2 regions of the Alteromonas sp. ABV4_515 genome follow, and region 1 is predicted to be linked to the other one. Evidence: predicted binding sites of a transcription regulator. Region 1 holds the regulator's gene; the other holds the start of a gene.
The links. The regulator NrdR, encoded in region 1, represses ribonucleotide reductase genes. The targets are predictions, from matches to a motif close to AAACACNANATNTNGTGTTT.
Positions count from the first base shown of each region.

Region 2: a site for NrdR is predicted at 1,731-1,750, ahead of nrdA (class 1a ribonucleoside-diphosphate reductase subunit alpha). Genes of this name have one in related genera too.

Region 1 covers NZ_JBSWWZ010000002.1:716,425-720,855, forward strand. The annotation lists gene ACXAGX_RS07475 (aspartate/glutamate racemase family protein) at 1-177, shown strand, start outside; gene glyA (serine hydroxymethyltransferase) at 381-1,637, shown strand; gene nrdR (transcriptional regulator NrdR) at 1,709-2,158, shown strand; gene ribD (bifunctional diaminohydroxyphosphoribosylaminopyrimidine deaminase/5-amino-6-(5-phosphoribosylamino)uracil reductase RibD) at 2,168-3,289, shown strand; gene ACXAGX_RS07495 (riboflavin synthase) at 3,313-3,978, shown strand; gene ribBA (bifunctional 3,4-dihydroxy-2-butanone-4-phosphate synthase/GTP cyclohydrolase II) at 3,997-4,431, shown strand, end outside.
Region 2 covers NZ_JBSWWZ010000006.1:22,662-27,092, reverse strand. The annotation lists gene nrdA (class 1a ribonucleoside-diphosphate reductase subunit alpha) at 1-1,527, opposite strand, end outside; gene ubiG (bifunctional 2-polyprenyl-6-hydroxyphenol methylase/3-demethylubiquinol 3-O-methyltransferase UbiG) at 1,952-2,656, opposite strand; gene gyrA (DNA topoisomerase (ATP-hydrolyzing) subunit A) at 3,013-4,431, shown strand, end outside.

The DNA of each region.
Region 1 (4,431 bases):
AAAGCAGAGTATTTACGTATTATCGATTTACTCCACGCTAACGGCGCTGAAGCGGTCATACTCGGATGTACAGAAATCGGCTTGTTAGTCACGGATGCCGATACCGAAGTGCCACTTTTCGATACCACCGCCATTCACGCGCAAAAGGCAGTGGAATTTGCCTTACAAAATAACTGAGTTAACCGCTTATTCCACTTTCATATCAGTTAAATAAATAATTGCTAAAGCCCACCGGTTGTATGCCCCATGCCGATGTGAAACTTTCTTCACATCGGATCTTATGATTAATGCAAACAAAGCAGTATACATAGCGTCTAAAATGACTAAAATATGCCCCTCATTTTATAGCAGTCCAAAAATACGCAGAGTAAGGAGCCTTCATGTTACCTCGCGATATGACTATTGCGGATTACGATCCGGAACTGGCAGATGCCATGGCGAAAGAAGCTGAGCGTCAAGAGCACCACATCGAGCTCATCGCATCAGAGAACTATTGTAGCCCCCGAGTCATGGAAGCACAGGGTTCACAGCTGACTAATAAATATGCTGAAGGTTATCCTGGTAAGCGTTATTACGGTGGTTGTGAGCATGTAGACGTGGTTGAGCAGTTAGCTATCGACCGTGCGAAGCAGCTGTTTGGTGCTGAATACGCAAACGTACAACCGCACGCAGGTTCACAGGCCAATGCGGCAGCGTTCATGGCGCTGATCAACGCTGGCGATACCGTATTAGGTATGAGCCTGTCTGAAGGTGGTCACCTTACTCACGGTTCACACGTAAACTTCTCTGGTAAGACCTACAATGCAGTACAGTATGGTCTGAATCAGGAAACCGGCGAAATTGATTACGAGCAGGTTGAAGCTCTGGCGCTTGAGCACAAGCCTAAGCTGATCATCGGTGGTTTCTCTGCTTACTCTAAAGTGGTTGATTGGGCCCGTTTCCGCGAAATCGCAGACAAAGTGGGTGCGTACCTGTTAGTCGACATGGCACACGTTGCCGGTCTGATTGCAGCTGGCGTTTACCCAAGCCCACTGCCTCACGCACACGTGGTAACTACCACCACACACAAAACGCTGGCTGGCCCGCGTAGTGGTCTTATTCTGTCTGCCTGTGGCGACGAAGATATTTACAAAAAGCTAAACAGTTCAGTATTCCCGGGTAACCAGGGTGGTCCTCTGTGTCATGTTATCGCTGCAAAAGCAGTAGCATTCAAAGAAGCCCTGCAGCCTGAATTCAAAGCATACCAGCAGCAGGTTGTTAAGAACGCGAAAGCGATGGTTGAAGTTATGCTTGAGCGCGGTTTCGACATCGTTTCCGGCGGTACTGAAAACCACCTGTTCCTGCTTGACCTGATCAAGAAAGACATCACTGGTAAAGATGCCGACGCTGCCCTTGGCCGCGCGAACATCACAGTGAACAAAAACTCGGTGCCAAATGATCCGCGTTCTCCGTTCGTAACCAGCGGTCTGCGTATTGGTAGCCCGGCAATTACCCGTCGCGGTTTTAAAGAGCAAGAAGCAAAACAGGTAGCTACTTGGATTTGCGACATTCTTGACAACATGGGTGATGAAAGTGTTGTTGAGCGTGTTAAAGGCGAAGCCATCAAACTGTGTGAAGCATTCCCTGTTTACGGTTAATAGCCCCTCGCGTTAAACTAAGAACCGCCGGACAACCCTGTCCGGCGGTTTTGTTGTTTTAAGGACTCCCCATGTTTTGCCCGTTTTGTTCGGCTCAGGAAACCAAAGTTATCGATTCCCGTCTGGTGGCAGAAGGGCATCAGGTGCGCCGTCGCCGGGAATGCGTGATCTGTCACGAACGTTTTACTACGTTTGAGAGCGCAGAATTGGTGATGCCCCGTGTGATTAAACGTGACGGTTCTCGGGAACCGTTTAACGAAGACAAACTCCGTGCAGGCCTGCAGCGGGCACTGGAAAAACGTCCGGTGAGTACAGAGCGTATTGAGGAAGTGATTTTGTCACTGAAATCCGCCCTACGTGCTACTGGAGAGCGTGAAGTCTCTAGTGAATATCTGGGTAATCTGATTATGGATGCCCTTAAAGAACTGGATAAAGTGGCTTATGTACGCTTTGCCTCTGTCTACCGTTCGTTTGAAGACATTCGCGAGTTCGGTGAGGAAATTGCCCGCCTGGGAGACTAATCCGCTGTTATGACATGCTCATTATCTGCGTCAGTAAATGACGATTACACCTGGATGGCTAAGGCCATCAAACTGGCCCGAAAAGGCCGCTTCACCACCTCACCGAACCCTCGGGTTGGGTGTATCGTTCTCGATGCAAAAGGTGAGTTAGCCGGGCAGGGCTTTCACGTTCAGGCGGGGACGCCACACGCTGAAGTGCATGCGCTACGTGAAGCCGGTGAAAAGGCCCGTGGCGGCACCGCGTATGTCACTTTGGAGCCATGCAGCCATTTCGGTCGCACGCCACCTTGTGCCAATGCCCTCATCGATGCCGGCGTGAGCCGGGTGGTGGTGGCGATGACCGACCCAAACCCGCAAGTGAGTGGTAATGGCATACGGCGCTTGCAGGATGCCGGCATCGACGTGGTTACCGACGTACTGGCCGCTGAGTCCGCTGCGCTCAATCCGGGATTCATTAAGCGCATGGTTACCGGTAAGCCAAGAGTGACCGTAAAAATGGGCATTAGCCTCGATGGTAAAATTGCCTTATCCAATGGTGTGAGTCAGTGGATCACTGGTTCTGAAGCCCGCCGCGATGTGCAATTACAGCGCGCGCAGAGTTGTGCCGTGCTTACCGGCTCTGGTACTGCGCTGGCTGATAACCCCAGCTTGCTGGTAAGAAAAGCCGAAGCCGATTTGTCCGACTATCCTGCATTGCCACTGCGCCAGCCTCTGCGCGTTGTCATTGATTCTCATAATGCTTTACCGAGCAATTTACAGTTGTTTACCGACGGTCATAAAACACTGCGCATTACTGGGCAGCCCATAGCGCCAGAGACTGACGTGCCGGCTCAGGCAATCTCAATGAAAGGCGATCACATCGATTTACATGAATTGATGATGAAATTGGGTGAGCGCCAGCTTAACGATGTTTGGGTGGAAGCTGGCCCTGGACTCGCAGGTGCACTGTTAGCTGCCGGAGAGGTCGATCAGCTCGTGGTATATCAGGCCCCTAAAGTACTCGGCGATAAGGCGAAAAGTATGCTTACCCTGCAGGATTTCACTGCGCTGGATCAGACACCATCACTTTCTTTGTCCGATGTCAGGCAAATTGGCCCGGATATCCGCCTGACCTACGATATAATTAGTTAAATTCAGCCAGGAGGCTAACCGATATGTTTACCGGTATTATCCAGGCTCTGGGAACCATTCGTTCACTGGACCACCGTGGTGAGGACATCAAACTCACCGTTTCGTCTGAGAAGCTCGACATGTCGGATGTGGCGTTAGGCGATAGCATTGCCACAAACGGCGTTTGCTTAACGGTTACCGAGTTTGGTCAAGACTACTACTGCGCCGATGTTTCAGCCGAAACCATTAAGTACACGGGCTTCGCCAATTATAAGCCAGGTAGCACCGTAAATCTTGAGAAGGCCATGCGTCCTACCGACCGTTTCGGTGGTCATATTGTTTCCGGTCACGTAGACGGTGTAGGCGAAGTAAAACGTATTGTTAAGCACGCCACCTATATTGAAATTTGGGTTGCTGCCCCCACTGATCTGGCTAAGTACATCGCCCACAAAGGCAGTATTACTGTCGACGGTGTGAGCCTCACAGTCAATGAGGTAGACGGCAACGAATTTATGCTGTGGATTATTCCCCATACGCTTCAGGAAACGGTGATTGGCACTTATAAAGCCGGTAGCCGGATCAACCTGGAAGTCGACGTGGTAGCACGCTACCTGGAGCGGTTGATGATGGGCGAGAAAGCGGCAGAGAAATCGAGTAAAAAAGACATCAGTATGGCGTTTCTTGCCGAAAATGGCTTTTTGAGAAAATAACCCTACACAAGTGAAATTATGGCACTCAACACATCAGCAGAAATAATTGAAGATATCCGTCAGGGTAAAATGGTCATTCTGATGGATGACGAAGATCGTGAAAACGAAGGCGATATCATCATGGCGGCGGAGCATGTAACGCCAGAAGCGATTAACTTTATGGTAACCCACGCCCGTGGTTTGGTTTGTCTGCCTATGACCCAGGAACGTTGTGCACGTTTAAACCTGCCATTAATGGTCGATAAAAACGGCGCTCAATTCCACACCGCATTTACCGTATCGATTGAAGCTGCACGTGGCGTAACTACCGGTATTTCTGCCGCTGATCGTGCCACAACAGTGCTTGCCGCTGTTGGCAAAGATGCCGTTGCTGCCGATGTGGTTCAACCTGGACATATTTTCCCTTTAATCGCGAAAGACGGTGGTGTGCTGAATCGCGCTGGGCACACCGAA
Region 2 (4,431 bases), on a different contig from region 1:
ATTCATTGTTGCGTGATATGCCGCCGGAACAGGATAGTCCTGGTAATCCAGCAAACTGTCGAGGGCACGTACGGCAAGGTCAGACAGTTCTTCAAATTCATCTACCGATTTAATTGCACCTAAGTTAAACGCAGACAGCGTACACAGGGCAATTTCACCGTTTTCATCGTTCACGTGTTCCAGTGGCTTGGTCGGCAGGGCGATTTCAAGACACAGGTTACTTTGACGCACTGGAGCAACAGCCGGATCAAATGGGCTATGCGTATTACAATGGTCAACGTTTTGCAGGTAAATACGACCCGTAGAAGCACGTTCTTGCATGAACAGGCTAAACAGTTCCATGGCTTTAATTTGCTTCTTGCGGATGGAGTCGTCCTGTTCGTATTTAACGTACAGTTCTTCGAATTTGTTCTGATCAGCGAAGAAAGCATCATAAAGGCCCGGCACGTCAGACGGGCTGAACAAAGTAATGTAGCCATCTTTCATCATGCGCTGATACATCAGCTTGTTGAACTGAACACCATAGTCGAGGTGTCGTACACGGTTTTCTTCGACACCACGGTTATTTTTAAGTACCAGCAGAGATTCTACTTCCATGTGCCAGAGTGGGTAGAACAGGGTAGCTGCGCCACCACGAACACCACCCTGAGAGCAGCTTTTCACTGCCGTTTGGAAATACTTGTAGAATGGAATACAACCAGTATGGAATGCTTCACCACCGCGAATTGGGCTTCCCAATGCGCGGATACGACCCGCGTTCACACCAATACCGGCACGTTGGCTTACGTATTTTACAATAGCACTGGCTGTGGCATTGATAGAATCCAGACTATCACCGGTTTCAATCAGTACGCATGAGCTGAACTGGCGGGTAGGCGTACGCACACCAGACATAATAGGTGTTGGCAGAGAAATCTTAAATGTTGATGTTGCATCGTAGAAACGACGGACATAATCAAGACGCGTCTCTTTCGGGTATTCAGCGAACAGGCATGCCGCAACCAGTACGTAAAGGAACTGGGCACTTTCGTAAATGTCACCGGTCACACGGTTCTGTACCAGGTATTTGCCTTCCAGTTGCTTAACCGCCGCATAGCTGAAGGTCATATCGCGCCAGTGGTCGATGAAATCGTCCATCGCTTCGAATTCGGCCTGGGTGTAGTCAGACAGCAGGTGCTCGTCGTACTTACCCTGTTCAACCATTTTCTTCACGTGATCGAACAGTTTAGGCGGCTCAAACTGACCGTATGCTTTTTTACGTAAGTGGAAAATAGCGAGTCGCGCAGCAAGATATTGGTAATCAGGTGCATCAGTAGAGATAAGATCTGCCGCTGATTTGATCAGGGTTTCGTGGATCTCGCCGGTTTTAATACCGTCGTAAAACTGGATCTGGGCTTTGAGTTCTACCTGGGAAACAGAAACATTGTTGAGTCCTTCTGCTGCCCACGTAATGACTTTGTGGATCTTATCTAACTCAATAGCTTCTTTTTCGCCATTGCGTTTAGTGACATACAAGTTATTGTTCATTTGTACTGGCCGTTAGTTTGTTAGCGCATGAATGACGGGATGAATACCCATTTTCACTGTAATTATTTGACGTAATTTGGCTCTGAAAGCCTGATCCAGCAGAGATCCCTACTGCCTGGCGGGATCCTGTGTTTTGTTGCTCACTTTTCGTTATAAAACACCCGTCGGACAAGACACAAGATAGTGAGGTTTACGCGTTAATGCAACCCAATATCTGGTGGTAAATCCAGCGATCAAACTATGCAATAAAAATGGTTAGTGAAGACTAACCAAGTACAGGCAATCAAATGGCAAATCAGCCAAATGCAACCGTTTTTTACTTTTTTGATCTGCAATTAAAAAATTTTAACTGCTACTATTATGACTGCTCACAAATACGACATGTAGCGCAGATTATGTTCATCAGCACTACATGTTGTGTTTTCTAGTCAGCTTTTTGCGTATGAACGATGTAGTTAACGTCGACGTTTTTATCTGAAAGATAAAATTGACGGCTTAAGGGATCCATATGCAAGCCTGTGGTGTTTCGTGGTAGCAGATCTACCTTATCGGTCATCGCCATTAATTCTGAAGGCTTAATAAAGCGGGCGTGCTGATGTGTGCCTTTCGGTACCAGATTTAAAATGTATTCTGCACCCACGATACCCATTAACCAAGATTTGACGTTACGGTTTAATGTGGACAGAAAAACATGGCCTCCTGGTTTAACCAGGCGCGCACACGCTGCAACAATAGAGACGGGGTCCGGTACGTGTTCAAGCATTTCCATACAAGTCACTACATCAAATTCACCTTGATGCTGGGCGGCGAACTCTTCTGCACTGATACATTGATAATCCACACACACACCAGATTCGAGACCGTGAAGTTTCGCCACTTCAAGAGACGCCTGAGCCAAATCAATACCAGAGACTTCGGCACCCAGTTTTGCCATGGATTCTGCAAGAATACCTCCACCGCAGCCCACATCGACCACCTTTTTACCAAACAGGCCGTCACAATGTTGCTGAACGAAGTCCAAACGTAAAGGGTTAATTAGATGCAGTGGTTTGAACTCACTCTCTGTGTCCCACCAGCGCGAGGCCAGTTCACTGAATTTGGCAATTTCTTGCTCGTCGACGTTGCTCATGAAAACGCTCTATACCGTTATTAAAGAATATAAAAGAAAGAAAACAATCAGCGTAATAGGTTACATCAACCGTTAGTGAAAAGGCATGTTTTGTCAGTGAAACATCGTTAACTGAACGAAAAGTAGACGCTCAGGCACTACTGTCCTGATTGCACTGATTAAGCGCTACATAAATCTGTCATCCAGTGATACACTCAATGATTACCTGAGGAGGTTATGAGCGGGTCAACCGGCTCCTCAAGATAAACCCATAATAAGAAAGCGCTGTTCTTAGCTGCATTTATTACCAGGTTTTAACACTTGGTGGTGCGTGATATTGGATACGCTTGAACTTGAATCAAGGGACATAGCAGTTTATGACTGATAACGCTAAAGAAATTCTGCCCATAAATATTGAGGAAGAGCTGAAGAACTCTTATCTCGATTATGCGATGAGCGTTATTGTTGGGCGTGCATTGCCTGACGTAAGAGACGGCCTCAAGCCGGTTCACCGTCGTGTACTCTTCGCGATGAACGAACTCAAAAACGACTTCAATAAACCATACAAAAAATCGGCCCGTGTGGTCGGTGATGTCATCGGTAAATATCACCCTCACGGTGACAGTGCGGTATACGACACCATTGTACGTATGGCACAGCCATTCTCGCTGCGTTACATGCTCGTCGACGGGCAAGGGAACTTCGGTTCGGTAGACGGCGACTCAGCCGCTGCAATGCGGTATACCGAAGTGCGCATGGCCAAGATCGCCCACGAATTGCTGGCGGATCTGGATAAAGAAACTGTTGATTTTGTACCTAACTATGATGGTACAGAACAAATTCCTGATGTACTGCCAACAAAGGTACCTAACCTGCTGGTTAACGGTTCTTCTGGTATTGCGGTTGGTATGGCGACTAACATTCCGCCACACAACCTGACTGAAGTTATCAACGGCTGTATTGCATTAATTGAAAATCCGTCGGTAACAATCGAAGATCTGATGCAATTCATCCCTGGACCAGATTTCCCAACCGCGGCAATGATCAGTGGCCGTAAGGGCATTGATGACGCTTACCGCACCGGTCGCGGCAAAATCTATCTGCGTGCTAAAGCGGAAATCGAAACGGACAGTAGTGGCAAAGAAACGATTATTGTCAACGAAATTCCGTATCAGGTTAACAAAGCCCGTCTGATTGAAAAAATTGCCGAGCTGGTTAAAGAAAAACGCATTGAAGGTATTTCAGCACTGCGCGACGAGTCTGATAAAGACGGTATGCGTATTGTTGTGGAAGTGAAACGCAACGAATCTGCAGAAGTACTCCTTAACCACCTTTATGCTAATACCCAATTGCAAACGGTATTCGGTATAAACATGGTGGCGCTGGATAACGGCCAGCCTAAAGTTTTCAACCTCAAGGAAATGCTTGAGGCGTTTATCCTTCACCGTCGTGAAGTGGTAACTCGCCGTACCGTTTACGAGCTGCGTAAAGCCCGTGACCGTGCGCACATTCTTGAAGGTCTTGCCATTGCGCTGACCAACATCGATCCGATCATTGAGCTTATTAAAGCCTCGCCGAGTCCGTCTGAAGCCAAGAAAGCCTTGGTTGCACAGGGTTGGAACCTTGGCGATGTTGCAGACATGCTGGAACGTGCGGGTGATGATGCAGCGCGTCCTGACTGGTTAACACCAGAATTCGGTATCCGCGACGGCAAATACTTCCTCACCGAGCAACAAGCCCAGGCTATTCTTGACCTGCGTCTGCACAAGCTGACAGGTCTGGAACACGAGAAAATT